Prochlorococcus marinus XMU1405: one gene and its partner. Each later gene encodes a partner of the first gene's protein in a complex. Links are inferred from orthologs where the notes say so. Each region holds a gene or a part of one and is shown on either strand. Other genes may lie near its edges. The genes, in order: uvrA and mfd.

Region 1 (8,836 bases):
TTGAGGGTCAAGTTTTGAAGTACTATCTCTACAACCCAAAATCAAAATTAAATTAGTTTTTCTTTTTAATTTTTCAGATCTTCCATATGCCTCAATCAAAGATGGAATATTTTTTCTTCTTACAGCTCTAGAAATAGTCAAAAATGGAGGTTTTGTAGAATCCTTTAGAAAAGGTTTCATCATGTTATCAATTTCGGCTGTCTCGCTTGTGGAGTGAATATGGTGAAATTTATTATGATCAACACCAGGAGGAATAACTTTAGCTTTGTGAGGTGAAAAAGAAGAATATTGTGAATATTGATACACTGACTCTTGTTTAGTGCTTGTAACAACAATATCTGCAGAGTTCAATGCTTTTTCTTCTGCGTCAATTCTTTTGCTTATAAAATAAAGTTTTTCTATTTGGTTAGTTTTTAAACCAGTATCAAGCAATTTCCTTTTTTTTTCTCTTCCTAAAGAATGACCTGTAAAAACAAGAGGAACGTTTAAGGATTTACTTAGTTTAACGCCTACATATCCAGCATCTGCATAATGAGCATGAATAAAATTAGGCTTTTTGTTTTTTTTATAGTAAGAAATTAATCTCTCAGTTAAATGATCTAAATAAGGCCAAAGCAATTCCTTTCTTAAATATTTATTAGGTCCAAATTTGAATCTTAAAATTCTAACTCCAGGTTCAACAAATTCTTCTTCTTGAGAATATTCATCATCTACTTTAGGGTCTTTTATTAAACGAGTAACTAAATCCACTTGATCAACTTCTGAAGTATTAGCCAAGCTTTTAATTAACTCTAAAACGTATTGTGTTTGCCCTCCTGTATCTGCATCCCTGCCTAGCTCAAGATTTTTAGAACGTATAAGACCATGTAAATGTAAATGTAAAAATTTCAACCTCATTCAGCAAATCCTCCGATAAACGGCCTTTAATACAAATAAGCTGAATTTTCTAAGGAAATATTAAGAAAGCATTATGATTTGAAATTTTTTCAATATGAAAGTTTTCAAAAAAGCAGTTATAGAGGAGTTTTATGCCCCTTTAAAACAGAATTTCGTGTTACTGAAATAAGTAAAATAAGAAGAAATACAACAAGGATTTTCTTATTTCAGAACCTTTTTAAGATATTTTGCTGTATGACTTGTAGGATTTTTAGCTACATCCTCAGGAATACCTTCTGCAATGATTTCTCCTCCTTTATCCCCTCCATCAGGTCCTAAATCGATAATCCAATCTGAACATCTAATAACATCTAAATTATGTTCAATAACAATTACTGAATTACCTTTATCTACCAAACGTTGAATCACATCCATTAATTTATGAACATCATAAAAACTTAACCCTGTAGTTGGTTCATCTATCAAATATAAAGTTTTTCCAGTAGCCCTTTTTGACAATTCCGTGGCTAACTTAACTCTTTGAGCCTCACCACCAGATAATGTAGGAGCTGGCTGGCCTAATTTGACATATCCTAAGCCAACATCAACCAATGTAGATAATCTATCAGCAGCTTGAGGTATAGCAGAAAAAGTTTCTGCTGCTTGTTCAACAGTCATCTCTAAAACATCAGATATATTGAAACCTTTATATTTCACCTGAAGAGTTTCCCTATTAAAACGAGCTCCTTTACATACTTCACATTGAACATACACATCAGGTAAAAAATTCATTTCAATTACATTGACTCCCTGACCTTTACAAGCTTCGCATCTTCCTCCTTTCACATTAAAACTAAATTGACCAGCCTGATAACCTCTTGCTTTTGCTTCTACTGTGGCAGTAAATATCTGCCTTATAGGATCAAAAGCACCCGTATATGTAGCAGGATTTGATCTTGGAGTTCTTCCTATTGGAGATTGATCAATAACGATAACTTTATCAATTGCCTTTATACCCTTTAACTCTTTAACACCTTGAGGAAAAGGGACTTTTAATCCTAGAGAATGACATAATGCAGGATGAAGTAATTCATTTATCAAAGTGCTCTTCCCACTTCCACTCACGCCAGTTACAGAAACTAATCTGCCTAAAGGAAATTCAACAGAAATATTTTTTAAATTATTTTTAGAGCAATTATTTAAAATTAAACTTTTTTTTACAGATGATCTACGTTCTTTGGGAGTAGGAATCGATTTCCTACCACTGAGATAAGCTCCAGTTAACGACTTTTCAGAATTTAAGACATCGTGATAAGATCCCTTAGCAATAATTTCCCCACCATAAACACCTGCCCCTGGACCAATATCTACTAAATAATCTGCGGATTTCATAGTATCTTCATCATGTTCAACGACAACCAAAGTATTTCCCAAGTCTCTTAAGCTTTTTAATGTTTCTAATAATCTGTCATTATCTCTCTGATGCAAACCAATACTTGGTTCATCTAATACATATAAAACCCCAGTAAGACCTGCACCTATTTGTGTAGCCAATCTAATACGCTGAGCCTCTCCACCAGACAGAGTCATAGCTGGTCTATCTAAAGTCAAATAATCTAAACCTACATTAATTAAAAACTTCAAACGTAAACGAATCTCTTTTAAAACCAATTCACCTATCTGCTTTTGTTTTTCTGATAAAGATATATTTTCTTTCTTTGTCTTACCTAAACCCATGATTCGCTCTACGTGATTTAGGGTTTCAGAAACGCTTATAGAAGTTAAGTCAGTAATGTTATATGGACCAAGTTTAACGGCCAAAGCCTCAGGTCTTAATCTTTTTCCAGAACATGTCTTACAGGGAACTAATTCTAGATACTTTTCTAATTTTTGTTTAACTGATTCTCCATTGGCTTCATTCAATTGCCTTTCTAATATTGGTAAAATCCCTTCAAAAGGTCTTTCAAAACCACTAGAAGTTTTAAAACGACTATCAGCTTGAATTAATATTGGTTTATCCGATCCCAAAAGTAGGACTTGTTTTTGCAAATCACTTAAATCTTTCCAAGGAGTTTTTAATTCAAAACCATAAGCTTGTCCTACAGAATAAAGTAAAGAGAAGTAATAAGTATTATCTTTCTCACTCCAAGGAGCTATTGCAGCATAAACAGGCAATGTTTTATCAGGTATAACTCTATCTGCAGTAAATTTTTTTAAATAACCAATCCCATGACAATCTGGACAGGCACCATATGGGCTATTAAAAGAAAATAATCTAGGAGAAAGTTCTTCAACAATAGAGCCATGTACAGGACATGCATAATTTTCTGAGTAAAGTTTTTCTCTCTCTAAATTAGAAGGTAAATTTTCTCCTTTTTTTGGAACAACTTCTACTATTGCTAAGCCATCGCCTCTTTTGAGACAAGTTTGTAGTGAATCATTTAATCTTTCTTGTATTCCTTCTCTTGCAATTAATCTATCAACTACTACCTCAATATTATGAATTTGATTTTTATCTAATTCAATACTATCAGCAAGTTCTCTTACCTCTCCATTGATTCTTACCCTAGCAAATCCTTCAGCAGCTAATCCGCTTATTAATTTTATATGTGTTCCTTTCTTACCTCTCACAACAGGAGCCAACAATTGGTATCTTGTTCCTTCTGGTAAAAGAAGAATTTGATCAACCATTTCATCAATTGTTTGAGGCGCAATTGGAATCCCACAGTGGTGACAATGCGGCTCACCAGCACGACCAAACAATAATCTTAAATAATCTTGTATTTCTGTTACTGTTCCAACTGTTGATCGAGGATTATGACTTGTGGATTTTTGATCAATTGAGATAGCAGGTGATAAACCTTCAATATTGTCAACATCTGGTTTATCTACTTGACCCAAAAATTGCCTTGCGTATGCAGAAAGACTCTCAACATATCTTCTTTGACCTTCGGCAAAAATAGTATCAAAAGCCAGAGAACTTTTACCACTTCCACTCACACCTGTAAAAACTATAAATTTATTCCTAGGTAGAGAAAGGTCAATATTTTTTAAATTATGCTGACGAGCTCCCCTAATATTTATTGAGTTATCTTCTCCAAAACCACTATCAACTTTATTAACCATGTTTAAATCTAAATTATGATTTAAAAAGGTTATTATAGTAGAATTTTTTCTATTTTACGCAGCTAAGCGATCAAGAAGTCTAGAAGCATATTCATTTACTTCGCGTGAACCTCCACCTATAAGTTCTATTAGTTCATTTTTTCTTTGATTTTTTGTAGTTAGTTTTGCTATTGAAGTATAAGTTATTCCATTAATTACTTTTTTATTTACTTTGAAATGAGCTGATCCCCTAGCAGCTAGGAATGGCTGATGTGTAATACATAAGACTTGTTGATTTTTAGAAATTTCTTTTATAAGCTCAACCAAAGAAAATAGAGATTTACCACTTAAACCACTATCAATTTCATCTAAAAAGAAAGTATTGGGTTGTTTAGAAATACTAGATTTAATAGCTAATAAAAATCTTGACATTTCTCCACCAGAAATAACATTTGATAATGGAGCAAGCTTCTGATCAGGATTAGCCGAAAACAAAAAATTTATATCGTCAATTCCATCACCAGAAGGTTTGCGTTCAGTAAATTGAATTGAAAAATTTGCATTTTCTAAACCTAGATTTCTTAAAATTGACATTACTGAATTTTGTAATTGTTTAGCTGTTTTTTTTCTTTCAGTAGATTGAATAACAAATAAAGAATTTAGATTACTTTGTAAATTCTCAATTTGAGCTTTAATACTGCAAATCTCATTACCTTGATCATTTTGTTGAAAATACGTCTTTAATTGATCGCGCTTTTCAATTAATTGAGTTAGATCCAATGAAAAAGTTCTCTCTAAGTTTTTTAAAAAGAATAATCTTTTTTGTATATCTGGAAGTTTAGACTCATAATTTTCTATTTCTTGCAAATATGATTTTAAATCAAAAATTAAATCTTCAACATCAGCATGAATATTTAATAACTTCTCTCTAAATTTTTGAATCTTTAAATCGAAATCTGCTGTTTTATTCAAAATCTTTAGTGATTGATTTATAAAAGAAGTTACTGACGGTTCATCATGACTAAAATTATTTAAATTTTCTAATGATGATTTAATTGAATTATTAATTTGAAGATTATTTACAAGTTTATTTTCTAATAACTCTAGTTCTAAAATTTCTTCACTTGAACTTAAATCAGCTTCTTCTAAACTCTTCAACATGTGTTTAATTGCCAAGTTTTTTTCTTCTTGATTCCTAGAAAATTCTATTTTTTCATCCATTAAGCCTTTTAAAACTTTAGTTTCTCCCCATATACTCTTAATCCTTTCGCTAGTATCTCTAAATTTTTTAGAACATAAGTCATCAATAATTAGTCTTCTATTATCTAAAGAATCAAAGATAAAAGTGCTAGATTGACCTGCAAAATCTACTAAAAATCCTCCAAGTTTTTCTAATGATTGTCTAGTAATTGGTAAATCATTAACGCTATATTTGGATAATATTTTATTATTTTTTTTATAAGATTTTCTTTTAATTTGTATTTCTGAAGAAGTTGTTTCAAAACCATTGCTAATTAACCAATTATTAATTTGAAAAGAAGAAGTAAATATCGCCTCAATAACGCAAAAATCTTTTCCTAGACGTATTAAATGTTTTAGAGGTATATTAGTTCCACCAAATAAAGCATTTAGGGAATCCAAAATTAATGATTTTCCTGAACCTGAATCCCCAGTTATGATATTTAAACCTTTTTCGAAATTAATTTCTATAATTTCTATTAATGCAATATTTTCTATTTTTAATTGAACTAACATGATAAATCTTCCATATAAAAAAATTAACTTCTTTTTTAAAAAAATAAAGGTTTTAAATATATAAAGTTATGAAAGAAGATTTTACTGATTTCATTGAGGTATCTGGACTCTTAAATTACGATCCAGATACAATTTCTAAAATTTACAAAAAAAATCCTAAAAGACTTTTAAAAAGACTTTGGCAAACACTCATACCTATTTTTGCTTACATCTTCTCTGTGGGATGGGATAAATTAACTGGAAGATTAAAAAATGAACAGCAAGCAAGATATAGAGCACGAGAATTGACAAATTTGTTAGTAGAACTTGGGCCCGCATTTGTTAAGGCAGGCCAAGCTTTATCAACAAGGCCAGATATAATCCCAGGGATTCTTCTAGAAGAATTATCTGAATTACAAGATCAACTCCCTGGGTTTGATGGCGGTAAAGCTATGGAATTAATAGAAGAAGATTTAGGACACAAAATAGATGAGATTTTTTTAGAAATTGACAAAGAGCCAATTTCTGCCGCTTCTTTAGGTCAAGTGCATAAAGCTAAATTAAAAAATGAAGAGATAGTTGCAATAAAAGTACAACGGCCAGGCTTGAGAGAACAAATAACCTTAGATCTTTACATAGTGAGAAATATTGCTTATTGGCTAAAAAACAATATTAAATTAATAAGAAGTGATCTAGTTGCTCTAATTGATGAATTAGGCAAAAGAGTTTTTGAAGAGATGGATTATCTAAATGAAGCTGCAAATGCAGAAAAATTTAGAGATATGCATAAACATAACAAAATGATTGCAGTACCAAAAATTTATAAAGAAATAACTTCAAGAAGAGTTTTAGCAATGGAATGGATAGACGGTACAAAATTAACAAATTTAGAAGACGTAAAAAAATTAGGAATCAATCCTGATGAAATGATTGATATAGGGGTGCAATGCAGTTTAGAACAGCTTTTAGAGCATGGTTTTTTTCATGCAGACCCACATCCAGGTAATTTATTAGCCTTAGAAGATGGAAGATTATGTTATTTAGATTTTGGAATGATGAGCGAGGTTTCCAGAGAATCTAGATCAGGATTAATTCAAGCAGTAGTACATTTAGTAAATAAAAACTTCGATAAATTGTCTCAAGATTTCGTAAAATTGGGATTTTTATCAAAGGAAGTTAATCTAGAACCCATTGTTCCAGCATTTCAAGATATTTTCATTAACGCAGTTGAAGAAGGAGTTTCGAAAATGGATTTTAAAAGCGTTACAGACGATATGTCTGGTGTTATGTATAAATTCCCTTTCAGACTACCCCCATATTATGCACTTATAATTAGGTCATTACTTACACTAGAAGGAATAGCTTTAAGCGTAGATCCAAACTTCAAAATATTAGGCGCTGCTTATCCATATTTTGCAAGAAGATTGATGGAAGACCCTGATCCACAATTAAGAGAAAGCCTTAAAGAAATGCTTTTTGATAATAAAAAATTTAAATGGGACCGTTTAGAAGATCTACTTTCTAACGCTGCAAAGCAAACAAATCTTGATTTAGAAAAACTTTTAGACGAAGTTATAAATCTTCTCTTTTCTCCAAATGGAGGTTTTCTTAGAAATGAGATAGTTGAAGGTTTAACAAATCAGATAGATTTACTTAGTCTAAAAATATTGAAAAGTTTGAATAATTATCTTCCACAATCAATAAAATTAAATACTATTAATGAAAATAATAACTTGAGTGACCTTATAATGTATGTAGAACCATTGAGAAACTTTTTAGAGATTTTACAAAAAGTACCCGGATATTCGATTAACATTTTTCTAAAAAGGGTTCCAAGACTTATAAATGAGCCCTATACAAAAGAAATGGGTATAAAAATTGCAAAAAAAATAACTGAAAAAGGAGTAGTAAGACTTGTAAAGATTGCCGCTGGTGCAAATATCTAAATGAAAATTAACAAATTTTCAATATTTAAAATATTTTTTATTTTAGTAATTTCCCCAATATTTTTTAATATTCCAAAAGCTCATTCTGCTGAAGAAATTAAAATTACTTACAGCATATTTTCTAGAACAATTAAAATAAATTCTTTAAAAACTTTTGCTAAAGAAGGTAAATCCACAAGAAAATTGAAAAGAATTTTAAAAGCAACTGGGTCTTCAGATAAAGAAATTAGAGCAGTTTTAAATAAAGATTTTGAAGTTCCTATTACCATTGCAAGTAGACTAGTATATTCTGAAATAGGAAATGTTTTTTTAACAAGACTTTCATCTGTTATCCACCCAACCAGAGCAACTGATGAAAAAACAGGCATGTTAGCCCTTAGAGCAAGCGTAATTCAAGGAATTAACATAGGAAATGGAAAAATAAATCTAATAAATTTTTTTGAAGGATATCCAACTAAAACTGTAGTTTTAGATGTCAGCGCTTTGAGCAAAGTTATGAATAAAGTAGAATCTATTTCAGAATTATTAACCTTTTTCACCAATTCCCCTCTAGAAAAAATCAAAACAAATTAAACAATCATGGTGTTATTAAATAAAATCAAAAATAAACTGCGTATTAATTACAGAAAAAAAAGATGGCCAGGTCTAATAGAAGCTTATAAACAATATCTCCCAGTTACAAAGAAAACTCCTATTATTTCCCTTAATGAAGGAAACACACCACTAATTTTAAGCGAGTCAATTAGTAACTTAATTGGAAATAAAACAAAAGTTTTTTTAAAATATGATGGCCTTAATCCAACAGGATCTTTTAAAGATCGTGGTATGACTATGGCAATTAGCAAAGCAAAAGAAGAAGGACGTGAAGCCGTTATTTGTGCAAGTACAGGAAACACCTCTGCTGCTGCTGCTGCATATGCTTCGAGAGGGGGTTTAAAACCTTATGTTTTAATCCCAGAAGGATTTGTTGCACAAGGAAAGCTTGCGCAAGCATTAATGTATGGTGCTGAGATAATATCTATTAATGGAAACTTTGATAAAGCACTTGAAATTGTTAGAGATTTATCCTCAAAACATCCTATAGAACTAGTTAATTCTGTTAATCCATATCGAATACAAGGACAAAAGACGGCAGCTTTTGAAATAGTCGATGACTTAGGTCATGCTCCTGATTG
Region 2 (12,806 bases), on another replicon or contig:
TTCATCTTATTTATTGACTTTGCAGCTTCCGTTAAGGAATTTTGGTATTGTGGCTCAAGGACAACATAAACTGCTTTTATTACAACTTTGTGTTTGTTATCCTCAACAGGAGATACTCTGCGGTTTGCTGAGCGGACCTGCGTAAACATTGATTTTCTTTAAGTATTTCTACCAGCCTACGAATGAAAAGACGTTATTGTGTGCAATATAAATAGCGTGTAACAACCTTTAAAAAAAAAATTTTTAAAAAAATGATTGAAAATTCTAAAAAAACCATACCAGTACTAGTATCCGGAGCTTTAGGCAGAATGGGTAGCGAAGTTGTTAATACTGTATTAAATTCCACAGATTGTGAACTTGTTGCAGCAATCGACATTAACGAAAAAAACAATGGCTCAAATATTTCTGAATTATTGAAGGTAAAAAATTGTGATGTTTTTGTTTCAAATGATTTTGAAGGAACTTTATGTTCTGTTAGTCAAAATTATAGAAATGAAAAAATCAAACCTGTGCTGGTTGATTTTACTCATCCTGATTCTGTATATGAAAATACCAGATCAGCTATTGCATATGGTGTATCACCAGTAGTAGGAACTACAGGTCTAAGCCCTTCGGAAATAGAAGATTTGTCTGTTTTTGCTCAGAAAGCATCTGTTGGTTGTGCAATAATTCCCAATTTTTCAGTAGGTATGGTTCTTCTTCAGCAGGCGGCATCTGTAGCTGCAAGGTTTTACGATAATATTGAATTAATAGAGATGCATCATAATCAAAAAGCTGATTCTCCTAGTGGGACGTGTATAAAAACTGCAGAAATGATTGAAGAATATCCAAAGAAATTTAATCAGAATTTAGTAAAAGAGTCTGAGTCATTGAAAGGTGTACGCGGTGGGCTCAGAGATTCAGGAATTAATATACATTCTGTACGATTACCAGGATTACTCGCCCATCAGTTAGTAATTATGGGATCTCCAGGCGAAACTTACACAATTAAACATGACACTATTGATAGAAAGGCATATATGCCAGGAGTTTTACAGGCTATTAAAAAAGTTGGTAATTATGAAACTTTAGTTTACGGACTTGAAAAATTGATTTTTTAAAATGATAATTCCCATTAATTCAAGTCAAATTTCAAAACTTATTCCTGCAGTTGGTACAGGAAGTCAATTTAAATACTCTTTGGGGAATCCTAGAAAAATTCTTCAAAGAGTAATAGTTTCTTCAATTGGTGGATTTATCTCATTAATTATTAGTTCGACTGGAGATCAAACTAATAATTTCTGGTTATTCCTATGTGTAGGTTTCTTTTTGTATATCATCTGGGGCCCTATTCTTGAATCAAGTAGAAAAAACTTGAAATTAAGAAAATATAAATTTTTTTCTATATTTGATGGATATGTATCAGATATTTATAAAACAGAAAAGATTGAAAGTTCAAGAGAACAATCTAATAGGCAAGGTCGATTAGAAGTTATCGAAAACAAAAGGACTTGGTTAGTACTTGAATTAGAAGATGAAGATGGTTATTTGGAAAAATTAAGTTTTCCTATGGAAAATAAGCATAGTCAAATTAGGGTTGGTTCGAGTATTAGATGTTTAATAACATCTGATAACCGTAATTTTGACAGAGATTTTTATTTGACCGATGCTTGGCTTCCTGAAATTAACTTATGGGTTGGTGAGTACCCCTATTTATTAAGACCAGCATTTGAGGAAATTTGCTATATTTATCTGAATGGATAGTTGATGCTTATATAATACGATGAAAAGTAAATTGAATTTTAAAATTGTTGGATCAGGTCCTACAGGTTTATTGCTTTCAATTGCACTTTCAAAATTTGATTGCAATATTTTTTTATCTGATTTATTAACAAAAGATAGATTAATTGATAAAGATAAAACTTATGCAATTACTCACTCAACAAGAAAAATCTTATCTAAATTCAGACTTTGGGAAAAATTAGAACCATTTTTGTTTGGCTTTGATACCCTTTCAATTTCAGATAGCGTAACTTCTGCTTTCACCAATTTATCAACTTCTGACTTAGATGATGATATAAGTTCTGCCGAAAATATAGGCTGGGTAATTAAACATTCGGATCTCATGAATGTTTTTTTTCAAGAGATTGACAATTATGAAAATATTTTTTTTATAACACCTCAGAGATTGTTACGTAAAAAAATATTATTTGACTATCAATTCTTTTCATCAGGAGCAAACTCACTTGATAAAAAATTCATAGATTTTGTTGATATAAAAAAATCCTATGGTCAGTCTTGTTTAACTTTTAAAGTTTCTCTAAGAGGTCATTGTGAAAAACGAGCTTATGAAATTTTTAGAAAAGAAGGCCCACTTGCATTATTACCTTTAGAAAAAAACTTATATCAAGTAATTTGGACTTCTAGTACATCAAAGACAATTGAAAGGTTGAATTCTGATAAGAATTTTTTAATGGATAATTTATCAACAATCTTGCCTAATGAATTTAAGTTGGACCAAATAATTGGCGAATTTAATATTTTTCCTGTTTCATTATCCTTAAATTTACCAGTTTTAAATTTTAAAAAATTAGTTTTTTTAGGAGATGCATTTCATACATTTCATCCTGTAGGTGGTCAGGGTCTAAATACTTGCTGGAGAGATGTTAATACTATTTATGATCTTTTTAATAAAAATACTGCTATTACTAAATTGCAATTGATATTATTTAAATTTAAGTATTTTTCAAGCAGAATTTTAGATATTATTGTCACTATTTTTATAACTGACTCGTTGATATCAATTTTTGCTAATCGAAACTTTTTTTTATTTCCAATAAGGAAATTTTCATTTTTACTTTTAAATAAATTTCTTTTTATAAGAAAATTAGTCCTTAATCAAATGACTAAATCTATCATTTACTCAAGTATTAAATAGAATTCATGAAAAATTATTTATATAGAGAAATGATAATTTATTTATTTAATGTATTAGGTTTAGATGAATCTACTATTGAACTTGGTATAAAATTATCTATAAAAAATAACACTCCATTACCAATATTATTATGGAGTTATGGAATGCTAACTATTGAAGAACTAGATAAGTTATATTCATTTTTATTTCAAAAAATTGATTAATAATTCTGTTATAATTCTCTTATATCTTAATCAAGAACAATTACAGATTTAATTAAAGGAAATCAGGTATCAAGACAATCTATAGAGAAGCTTGATTTATTATTATTAATCCTAGAAACTATTGATTTAAATGGTATTCAATCCCTTTACGCTTTATCAAATAGACTTGATTTAAATGATGTTCTACCAAATAAAATTACTATCTGGAAATTAAGGAATAATAATCCATTGAGAAAATCTTATGTTAACAACAATATTAAAATAAACGAATTCGATGCCTTAATCAAAATCACCGTTGAAATGTCCAAATATTTATATCCTTATATCAGAGAGATACTAAAATCTAATGAAGATATTAAAGAGTATTCAATTATTTGGAATGATTTTAATAAGAGATTTATTGAGTTGATTAAAGAGAGATTTAATGTAGAAAGTATGAGAGTGAAAAAGCTTTTAAATCAAGCTGAAAATGGTGAGATTATAATAAAATCTTTGCTTATTTTATCTTTTTGTATTTCTAATCAGGGTTATCAAAAGTTGAAGAATTATTTATACGATTTTTAATATGATGCAAAATAAATTGTCATTTCATCAATCATCAGTAAGTCTCGAAATAATCGGCTTGCCAGATTATTCTAATAATGAAAATAAAGATCAAATATCTATAATTTCTCAATGGAAATTAACTATAGTTGATAAACCACTTATTGAAGGTAAAATTGAACATTTAGGACCTATTATGGATGCTTTTTATATTTATTCAAATCTTTTAATCAAAAACGAAATTCCAATATATGAGTCTAAATTAATCGATATAAAAGCTGATAATCTCCACATACATAATATTGTTCTCAAGAGCTCTAAAGCAAATGTAAAGCCTTTAGCTCTAAAGATTGGTAATTCATTGCTTTCAGATACCATAAATTGTTTTGATCAGTTAAATGAATCGCCAAAAGTAAGAATAAAAAAAACAGATAAACCTACTAATATTCCAAAAAAATTACAATTTTCGTTAAATAAAAATGTTAATTTTTTCAATTTCTTTATTCCACCGTTTCTTGCAATTTGCTCTTTAATTCTATTCTCTTCATCTTTTATTTATTTTTATAGTCCTTTTGAAAATATAGAAAAAAAAGAACTAACAAATCCTGAATAAAGAGCAATTAGCATCTTAAATACAAACACGATACTATAGGTTAATTTCTTTTCAGAGTTATTCAAATTTTTTCTTTGAGCTTTGCTTTATGGCAGATTTAAAAATCCCAAATTTGAATATTAAACCTGATAAATATATTTTTAAAAAAAAATTAAATTTAAGAAGAAAATCTAAAAGAAGACTATTTACTGAAGCTTTCTTTTTATTTATTTTGAGTGTTTTATTAGTTTATGTAAATTATTTAATTCCTAATAAAAATTTGCTGTTACAAAATCTACCTTCGACATTTAATAAATCTTTTTTATTATTGATTGATCTCTTTTCATATCTCTATGAGATATTTCTGGTGATTTTTATATTTGTATCTTCTTTTACTGCTCTTATTTTAATGATAGGTTCATTTAATAGGTTATTTAAAGTCTCTAAGAGAAAGTCAAGAAAAATTGTTTATAAATAATTTCAAATAGGTTGCATTAGGCCACCACTTCCTGAATCAGAATCATCATCATCATTTTCAGTTTCTTCTCCAAATAATGCAAATATGCCTAATACAATTGATGAAAGAATAATTGATAAGGGTAAAATCGAAGTTTGGATTCCGACGTCTATATATTCACCCATAAAATAAATAAATTTTTATAAACCTAACCGAAATCAAACTGATTCGCGGATTTTAAATAATTATTTAATAATTTAATCTCTTTTAATAAGTTCTTTATCGAAATTCTTTATTTCTATTTCAAAAGACCCGAACCACAACATTAGTTGATCAATTTGATTTTGAATTTCAGTTGCACCTAAGCCCCTTATAGTGATGATTGAAAATTGTTCGCCTTCATTAAAATTAAATTTATTTTGAACACTACTTGCCAATGAATTTTTAAGAATTTTAAAAGTAGAATTTTTTAATTTTGTCTCTATCAAGATGTTTGGCTTTTTAAGCTTGATCTTATTAAAACCACATTTTTTAGCTAGTAATTTTAGTCTCATTATCATAATTAAGGATTCAACAGGTTTGGGTATGTTTCCATATCTATTAACCCAATCTGTAGCTAATTCAGTTAATTCATCATTATTTGAACATTCAGTAACAGATTTGTAAGCTTCAAGCTTCTCTTCTCTGTTTAATATCCATGTTGCAGGTATAAATGCATTTATTGGTAGATCAATTTGAGTGTCATTAACTTCAGGTATTTCTTGCCCGCTGATTTCTGAAATAGCCTCATGGAGCATTTCTATATATAAATCATATCCAATAGCATTAACCTTTCCACTTTGTTCTTCTCCTAGTAAACTACCAACACCTCTTATTTCCATATCTTTCATTGCAAGTTGGTATCCACTACCTAGTTCTGAAAAATCTTTTATCGCTTTCAATCTTTGTTTTGCAGCATCATTAATTTTATTTATATTTGGATAAAATAACCAAGCATGTGCTTGTACACCGCTTCTACCAACTCTTCCTCTAAGTTGATATAGTTGTGAGAGGCCAAATTTGTGAGAATCTTCAATAATGATTGTATTTACTTTAGGGATGTCTAATCCACTTTCAATTATCGTTGTGCATATCATTAGATCTATTTCTCCATTATTAAAAGCAATCATTGCATTTTCAAGCTCTGTTTCGTTCATTTGCCCATGAGCAACAATAAATTTTAAGCTGGGAAACATATTTTTTAATTTGTTTACTGCTTGATCTATATCAGAAATTCTTGGAAGAACATAAAAAATTTGACCTCCCCTATCAAGTTCTTGATTAATTGCAGTTCTGATAACATCCATATCTATTTCAGATAAATATGTTTTTATTGATCTTCTTGATGGTGGAGGAGTGTTTAGTAAGCTCATTTGTCTTAGTCCAGATAAGCTCATATAAAGAGTTCTTGGAATTGGAGTTGCCGAGAGAGTTAAAACGTCTATGTTGGTTTTGATTTTTTTTATTTTCTCCTTTTGCCTTACTCCAAATCTTTGTTCTTCATCAATAACTAGTAATCCTAAGTTTTTAATTTCTATTTCTTTTCCTAAAATTTGGTGCGTTGCTACAACTAAATCAATTTTGTTATTTTTCAAACCTGCATAGATTTCCTTTCTTTCATTAACGGTTTTGAACCTATTGAGTAATGATACTTTTATTGGGTAAGGTGAAAATCTATTACTTATTGTTCTCCAATGTTGCTGAGCTAGAATTGTTGTAGGTGCTAGTAATACTACCTGTTTGCCTGATGTAATAGCCTTAAAAATAGCCCGAACAGCTACTTCTGTTTTGCCAAATCCTACATCTCCACAAACTAGCCTGTCCATTGGCTTATCGCTTTCCATATCAGATTTTATTTCTTCTACAGCAGTAATTTGGTCAGGTGTTGGTTGATAAGGGAATGATTCCTCTAATTCATCTTGCCAAGGACCATCTTCTGGGTAAATGTAACCCTTTAATTTTTCTCTCTTTGCATAAAGTTTTAAAATATCGACAGCAACTTTTTTGATTTGTTTCTTATTTTTTTCTTTTATTTTTTCCCATTCTGTCCCTCCTAATTTATTTATTTTCGGCATTATTTTTCCGCTTGATCTATATCTGTTAACACTACCAAGTTGATCAGCGGCAACACTTATCTTTCCATCTTGATACTGAATGACTAAATAATCTCTTGAATCTCCAGTTATATTTATTTTTTCTATTTTTAAAAATTTTCCTATTCCATGATTTTTATGAACTATAAAATCACCGGGACTAATTTTATTTACGTTTATATTTGAATTGACACTTCTTTTTTTTCTTCTTATGAATACATTATTAAAAAGAGATTGTTGTGAAAATAATTCTTTGTCAGTTATCAGGACAACTTTCCATATCGGAAGATAAAACCCCTCTATTTCGTAATTGTTCTTATTTTTTAAAATTAGAGGAGTTGAATTATTAATTGATTTATATGCTTCATCAATATCATTAGGATTGTTTAAGAAGTTTGAATTACATTCGTGCTCAAAAAGTAATGTTTTTGTCCTCAATGGTTGTGCTGATAATATCCATACTTTTTCATTATTTTTTATATTTTTATTTATATCATTGGATAATTTCCCTACATTTTTAGAGTATGAATTTAATCTTTTATCGTTTAACAAAAATCTATTATCAATATTGATTTTAGATTCAAATTCATAAAATTTTATTAAATTAAAATTTCCTAGTGAATTTAATATTTCATCAAACTTTAAATGCAAATTAGGTTTGGGCTCTAAATTAATGTCATTATTTTTAAGGTTCTCATTTAATTCATACGTACAATTATCAAAATTACTTTCTGAATCAAGATACCAATTATTTGCAAATTTTTTACAATCTTCTAATTCATCAATTACAAGAATTGTTTCCTTTTTTATAAAATCTATTATGTTTGAGGGTTGTTCTTCAATTATTCCTAAATAACGATCAAGATTATTTTTATTTATATCTTCTGAATTAAAAAGATTGTTCTTAGATAAATTATTTAACTTATCTCTTATTAGTAAATCAAATCCAGCTTGTATTATTTCAATATTAGTAATACTTTCTAATGTTTTCTGTGTATGGGGATCATATTCTCTTATTTTCTCAATTACATTATCAAAAAATTCTAATCTTATAGGAAACTCATTATTGACAGGATAAATATCTATTATTTCCCCTCTCCTACTCCAGAATCCTTCAGTTGAAGTTACATTATCCTTCGTATAGCCAAGCAAAGTAAGTTTATTTGCTAATTCTTGAATCTCGATTTGAACCCCTTTTTGCAAATCTAACTTGTTTTCAATTAATAGGTTTTTATTTATTAGATGAGGTTGTAGTGATCTCTCAGTTGATATAACAATATTAAGTTCATTTTTCTCTTTTTTTATTAATTTGGATAAAACAGTAAGCTGACTAAATTCAATCTCTTTGGATTTATTAATTGATGAGTATGGTAGATGTTCTGTTGGAGGATAATATAAAACTGTTTTATCATTTATACTTTCAAAATAACCAATCCATTTGTAGGCAATTTCTACATTAGGACAAATTAATAATATATTTTTTTCATCTTTTTTTGCGATGCTATCTAGTATTATTGATTTTGCATATCTACTTGAACCAACAATATTTAATTCATTATTTTTTGAAATTCTTTTTATTAATTCAGAAGTAATTTGTGAGTTCGAAATATAATCAACTAAAGTATTTAAACTCATTTATAACTATCAATCTTGATTACAAATATCCGATACATTATATTAGATTTTATACCGATTGTGAATAATATTTGATGGATTCAGCCGCAATAAATTCTTTTATACCGACACTTGATCAGGTAGACAGTTGGTACGAAATCTTTACACTTTTACCAATATTAATTGCTCTAGAATTATTATTATCGGCAGATAATGCTGTAGCACTAGCTTCTCTTACTAAATCCCTTGATAGTTCAGAATTAAGGTCAAGAGCCTTAAATATTGGTATAACAATATCTTTATTATTTAGAATTATCCTAATCATATTATCTAATGTTCTTCTAAAGTTTATTTTCATTAGAGTTTTTGCTGGTTTTTATTTAATTTATTTATTCTTCTCTAATGTTTTTATAAATTCAGATATAGAAAACGCTGAAAATGGGACAGATAATAATAAAAATAATTTTAGGTTTTTAAGGGTTGTAGCGCTTCTTTCAATTACTGATTTTGCTTTTTCTATAGACAGTATCACTACTGCAGTAGCTATAAGTGATCAATACATATTAATTATATTTGGAGCAGTGATTGGAGTATTAGCCTTAAGATTTACATCGGGGATTTTTCTAAAACTTCTGGATATATTTTCTAGATTAGAAACAGCTGGTTACGTAGCAATTTTAATAGTTGGGATTAAACTTTTACTAAATACGTTAATTAAAGAATCTATTCTTCCAGATTATTATTTTTATTTTTTGATTCTTTTTGCTTTCATTTGGGGATTCTCTAAAAAAGAATCTAAAACTTAATCTGAGAGATATTCTCCTGCTGATGGATTTAACTGTTGAATCAATTGCTTTTTGCTAGAAATGTTTTTGCCTTCAAGTTTTGCTTCTAACAAAATAATCGGATCAGTTTTAGTTGAAATTACTATTCCTTCATTTTCTATTACAGCAAGAATAATACCTGGTCTTGAATAATTGCTCATGAAAAAGTATTTTTCATTTTTAATTTCATCACTACTCAAAACTTTGATTTTAAGTATTTTTAGGTTCTTACCTCTAAAAGTTGTATTTGCTCTTGGATATAATCCTTTTATTTTTTGAGAAATTTCTATTGCTTCATTACCCCAATCAACTCTAAAGTCTGATTTTTCAATCATTCTTGCGTAGGTAATTTTTCTGCCAAGGGAATTTTGTTTTGTTAATTTTGAATTAGTATTTTTATAAATATTTTCCTCGATTAAAGATGTAGCATTTAAATATAATTTTGCAGATAAAATACTAAGTTTTTCAGATAGTATATTTAAATTATCGTCATTACCAATTTTAATTTTTTCTTCCAATAATAAGTCGCCAGTATCTAGTCCTTCATTCATTTTCATAATTCCTACACCAGTAAATTCATCGCCTTTTATTAGAGACCATTGAATTGGGGCGGCACCACGCCATCTTGGAAGTAATGAAGCATGTGCGTTCCAACAACCATATTTTGGAATTTCTAATATCTCTTTTGGTAAAATTTTCCCGTAAGCTATAACAATAAATAAATCACAAGAATGTGATTTAAGTTCATTTATAAAATCTATATTGCCCCTGATTTTTTCTGGAGTATAAATTTTTATAGATTCTTTTTCAGCAATGCTTTTTACAGGTGAGGCTATTAATTTATTTCCTCTAGATCTCTTCTTATCTGGTTGGCTAACTACTGCAATTACCTCGTGCTTAGATTTAATAAAAATATCAAGACTAGGAATTGAATATTCAGGTGTCCCCCAGAATATAATTCTCACGCGTCACCAGTTATTGATAATTCATCTACCCATATATGTGGAGAAATTCCACTAGTTGTTACCTCCTGGCTTGATTCAATATTTACTATATTTTTCAAAAGATGTTTGATATCCCCTGCTACAGTGGCAGATTCTATTGATATTTTTTTACCGTTTTTGTAGAGCCATCCATCAAATGGAAGAGAAAATGAACCTTGACTTGCTCTGACACCTGCATGGATTGCATTTAACTCTTCTATATAAACAAATTCTCCCTCATAAGTAGAGTGATCTAGTGATGTTTTTAGATCAAAGTTTTCTTCTGATTTTTCAACTACGATCCAATCAGGAGATACTGATACTTTTGATCCTAGTCCAGCGTGCCCAGTGGGAGTAGTTTTAAATATTCTTGCAGTTGATTCAGAATGTATAAAATTTTCAATTCTCCCTCTGTTAATTAGACATAGTCTTTTGGTTGGGGTTCCCTCTCCATCAAATGGTGTTGAAGAAATATTTTTTTCGTGAAGGCCATCATCATAAATATTAAGTGCTTCTGTAGATAGTTTCTCTCCGATTGAATTTTTATTAGATAAGCTCACTCCATCTATGATGCTTCTAGCATTAAACATTGAGCTAAAGGCGTTAATAATAGTTAAAAAAGACTCTGGGGAAAAACATATTAAAAATTTACCTGTTTTAATAGATGAATAATTTAAATGAGAAATTGTTTTATTTGAAGCTTCTTTAATACAGGAATCTATATCTATATCATCAGCTCCATATCCAAGTTTTACGGAACCTGAACTTCGTGGCTTCTTATTTTTCTCTTCTGCTCTTGCATATAAATATAGTGCTGCTTGACTTTTGGAATAACTTCGAAAGGCACCCTCACTATTTGCATAAACTCTCTCAAAGAAACTCTCAGATAAACCATTATATGGAACAGATTTTATGGATTCATGACTTTCTATTAGTCTTACTTCCGCTTCTCTTAAAAGTGTAAGTAATTTTTTGATTCCAACAGGATTTCTTTTTTTAACTTCCTTAACTTTAATAGTATCCTTCGCTAGTGGTGAAAATTCTGTAGATTCATTCTTATTGCCGAAATCAGAAGCTATATTTGCTTGCTTAAGAGCCTTTTTAATACCAGATTCACTAATATCACTTGTTGTAGTAATACCAACTAGATTAGATTGATTCCAAACTCTTATAGTTAGAATTTGCTTTTGTGATGCCTTAAGTTGTTTAGCTTCTCCTTTATCTACTTGCACAGAATAATCATTAGAAAAGCTTGCTCCATAATCCCATTTTTTAAGATTTAGGAAATCTGCAGCTTTGGAGATTTGAGTTGTGATTTCTTTTGAATTCATTTCCTATCTTCCGCCAACAGTGATTGAATCAACCTTAATATGAGGTTGGCCAACAGTTACGTTGACACTTCCACTAATGGATCCACAGAATCCAGGAGCTAATTCGAGATCATTTCCGCACATTGATATTTTTGGCATAACTTCTTTAGCATCACCGATCAATGTTGCTCCCTTTACTGGACTAGTTAATTTCCCATTTTTAATAAGATATCCTTCTTCTACCGCAAAATTAAATTGTCCTGTAGCACCAACACTGCCACCACCCATTGATTTGCAGTAAAGACCTTCACTAATACTATTGATTAAATCCTCTTTCGAGTGCTCACCTTTAGCTATATAAGTATTTCTCATTCTTGAAGCTGCAGCAAAAGAATAATTTTGTCTTCTTCCACTTCCTGTTCTTTTATGGCCAGTTCTTAATTCACCTGCCCTGTCGGATATGAATTTTTTTAAAATTCCATCTTTTATAAGAACTGATTTTTCGGGTTCCATACCTTCATCATCAACTGATAATGAACCGAAGGATCCTTCTGATATCCCTTCATCTATTGCTGTTACAGATTCATGTGCAATTTTTTCATTCAATTTATTCTCAAATGGTGTTGTTCCTCTCTCTATTTGAGTAGTTTCAAGTAAATGACCACACGCTTCATGGAATATAACGCCACCAAATTTATTAGCTAAAACAACAGGCATTTGTCCTGCATCAACATAATCTGCATACAACATGTTCATTGAACTTTCAAACACATCATTAACTGCTTTTTCGTGATCCCATAATCTGAATTCATTAGGCATTCCTGACGATCCAAATCTTCTACTTGCACTAGATCTATATTGGGCATCACTTGCAATTACGTTGAGACCAACTGTTTGATGCAATCTAATATCTGAGACATAAGTTCCGTCACTGGAGGCTATAATTACTTCTTGAAGATTTCTTGAATAACTTCCTTTTCTAGTTATAATTTTATTATTTTTTTTTAAAGACTTTGTGCTGACTAGAAGTTTTTCACTTATCTCATGAATAGATGGGACGTCATTAATCCATTTTTTCTTGGATAAACTATAGTCTCTATGTTTATTTAAACCGTTAAATACTTCTGTTTTGTTGTGTGTTATGTCTAACATCTCAATAGCCTGAGATACCGATCTCATCAAGCCATGCTTTGTTAAATCATTTGTACTTACAAATCCATCCTTTTTCCCC

Evidence for each region.
Region 2: the proteins of uvrA (region 1) and mfd are in contact, whole or in part, in a crystal structure (PDB 4DFC), measured with the Escherichia coli proteins. The link is inferred for Prochlorococcus marinus XMU1405 from one-to-one orthologs.

The regions. Positions count from the first base shown.
Region 1 is NZ_JAAORF010000003.1:643,981-652,816, forward strand. The notes cover bases 899-4,334. They hold uvrA (excinuclease ABC subunit UvrA), read right to left. Parts: upstream 4,003-4,334; coding sequence 1,099-4,002; downstream 899-1,098. Other genes in these bases: HA148_RS09520 (AAA family ATPase), read right to left, coding at 4,057-4,334. Outside these bases: HA148_RS09510 (glycosyltransferase), read right to left, coding at 1-897; more of HA148_RS09520, read right to left, coding at 4,335-5,736; HA148_RS09525 (ABC1 kinase family protein), read left to right, coding at 5,805-7,661; HA148_RS09530 (alpha/beta hydrolase), read left to right, coding at 7,662-8,234; thrC (threonine synthase), read left to right, coding at 8,241-8,836. UniProt on the Escherichia coli protein: The UvrABC repair system catalyzes the recognition and processing of DNA lesions. UvrA is an ATPase and a DNA-binding protein. A damage recognition complex composed of 2 UvrA and 2 UvrB subunits scans DNA for abnormalities.
Region 2 is NZ_JAAORF010000002.1:258,288-271,093, reverse strand. What follows is about bases 4,770-8,870. They hold mfd (transcription-repair coupling factor), read right to left. Parts: upstream 8,480-8,870; coding sequence 4,970-8,479; downstream 4,770-4,969. Other genes in these bases: HA148_RS04965 (TerC family protein), read left to right, coding at 8,554-8,870; HA148_RS04975 (hypothetical protein), read right to left, coding at 4,770-4,897. Outside these bases: HA148_RS05010 (magnesium chelatase subunit H), read right to left, coding at 1-149; dapB (4-hydroxy-tetrahydrodipicolinate reductase), read left to right, coding at 252-1,100; HA148_RS05000 (hypothetical protein), read left to right, coding at 1,102-1,743; HA148_RS04995 (FAD-dependent monooxygenase), read left to right, coding at 1,763-2,917; HA148_RS04990 (DUF2949 domain-containing protein), read left to right, coding at 2,923-3,120; HA148_RS04985 (DUF3038 domain-containing protein), read left to right, coding at 3,160-3,684; HA148_RS04980 (DUF4335 domain-containing protein), read left to right, coding at 3,686-4,276; more of HA148_RS04975, read right to left, coding at 4,736-4,769; more of HA148_RS04965, read left to right, coding at 8,871-9,264; fmt (methionyl-tRNA formyltransferase), read right to left, coding at 9,261-10,247; HA148_RS04955 (TldD/PmbA family protein), read right to left, coding at 10,244-11,596; HA148_RS04950 (TldD/PmbA family protein), read right to left, coding at 11,600-12,806. UniProt on the Escherichia coli protein: Couples transcription and DNA repair by recognizing RNA polymerase (RNAP) stalled at DNA lesions. Mediates ATP-dependent release of RNAP and its truncated transcript from the DNA, and recruitment of nucleotide excision repair machinery to the damaged site.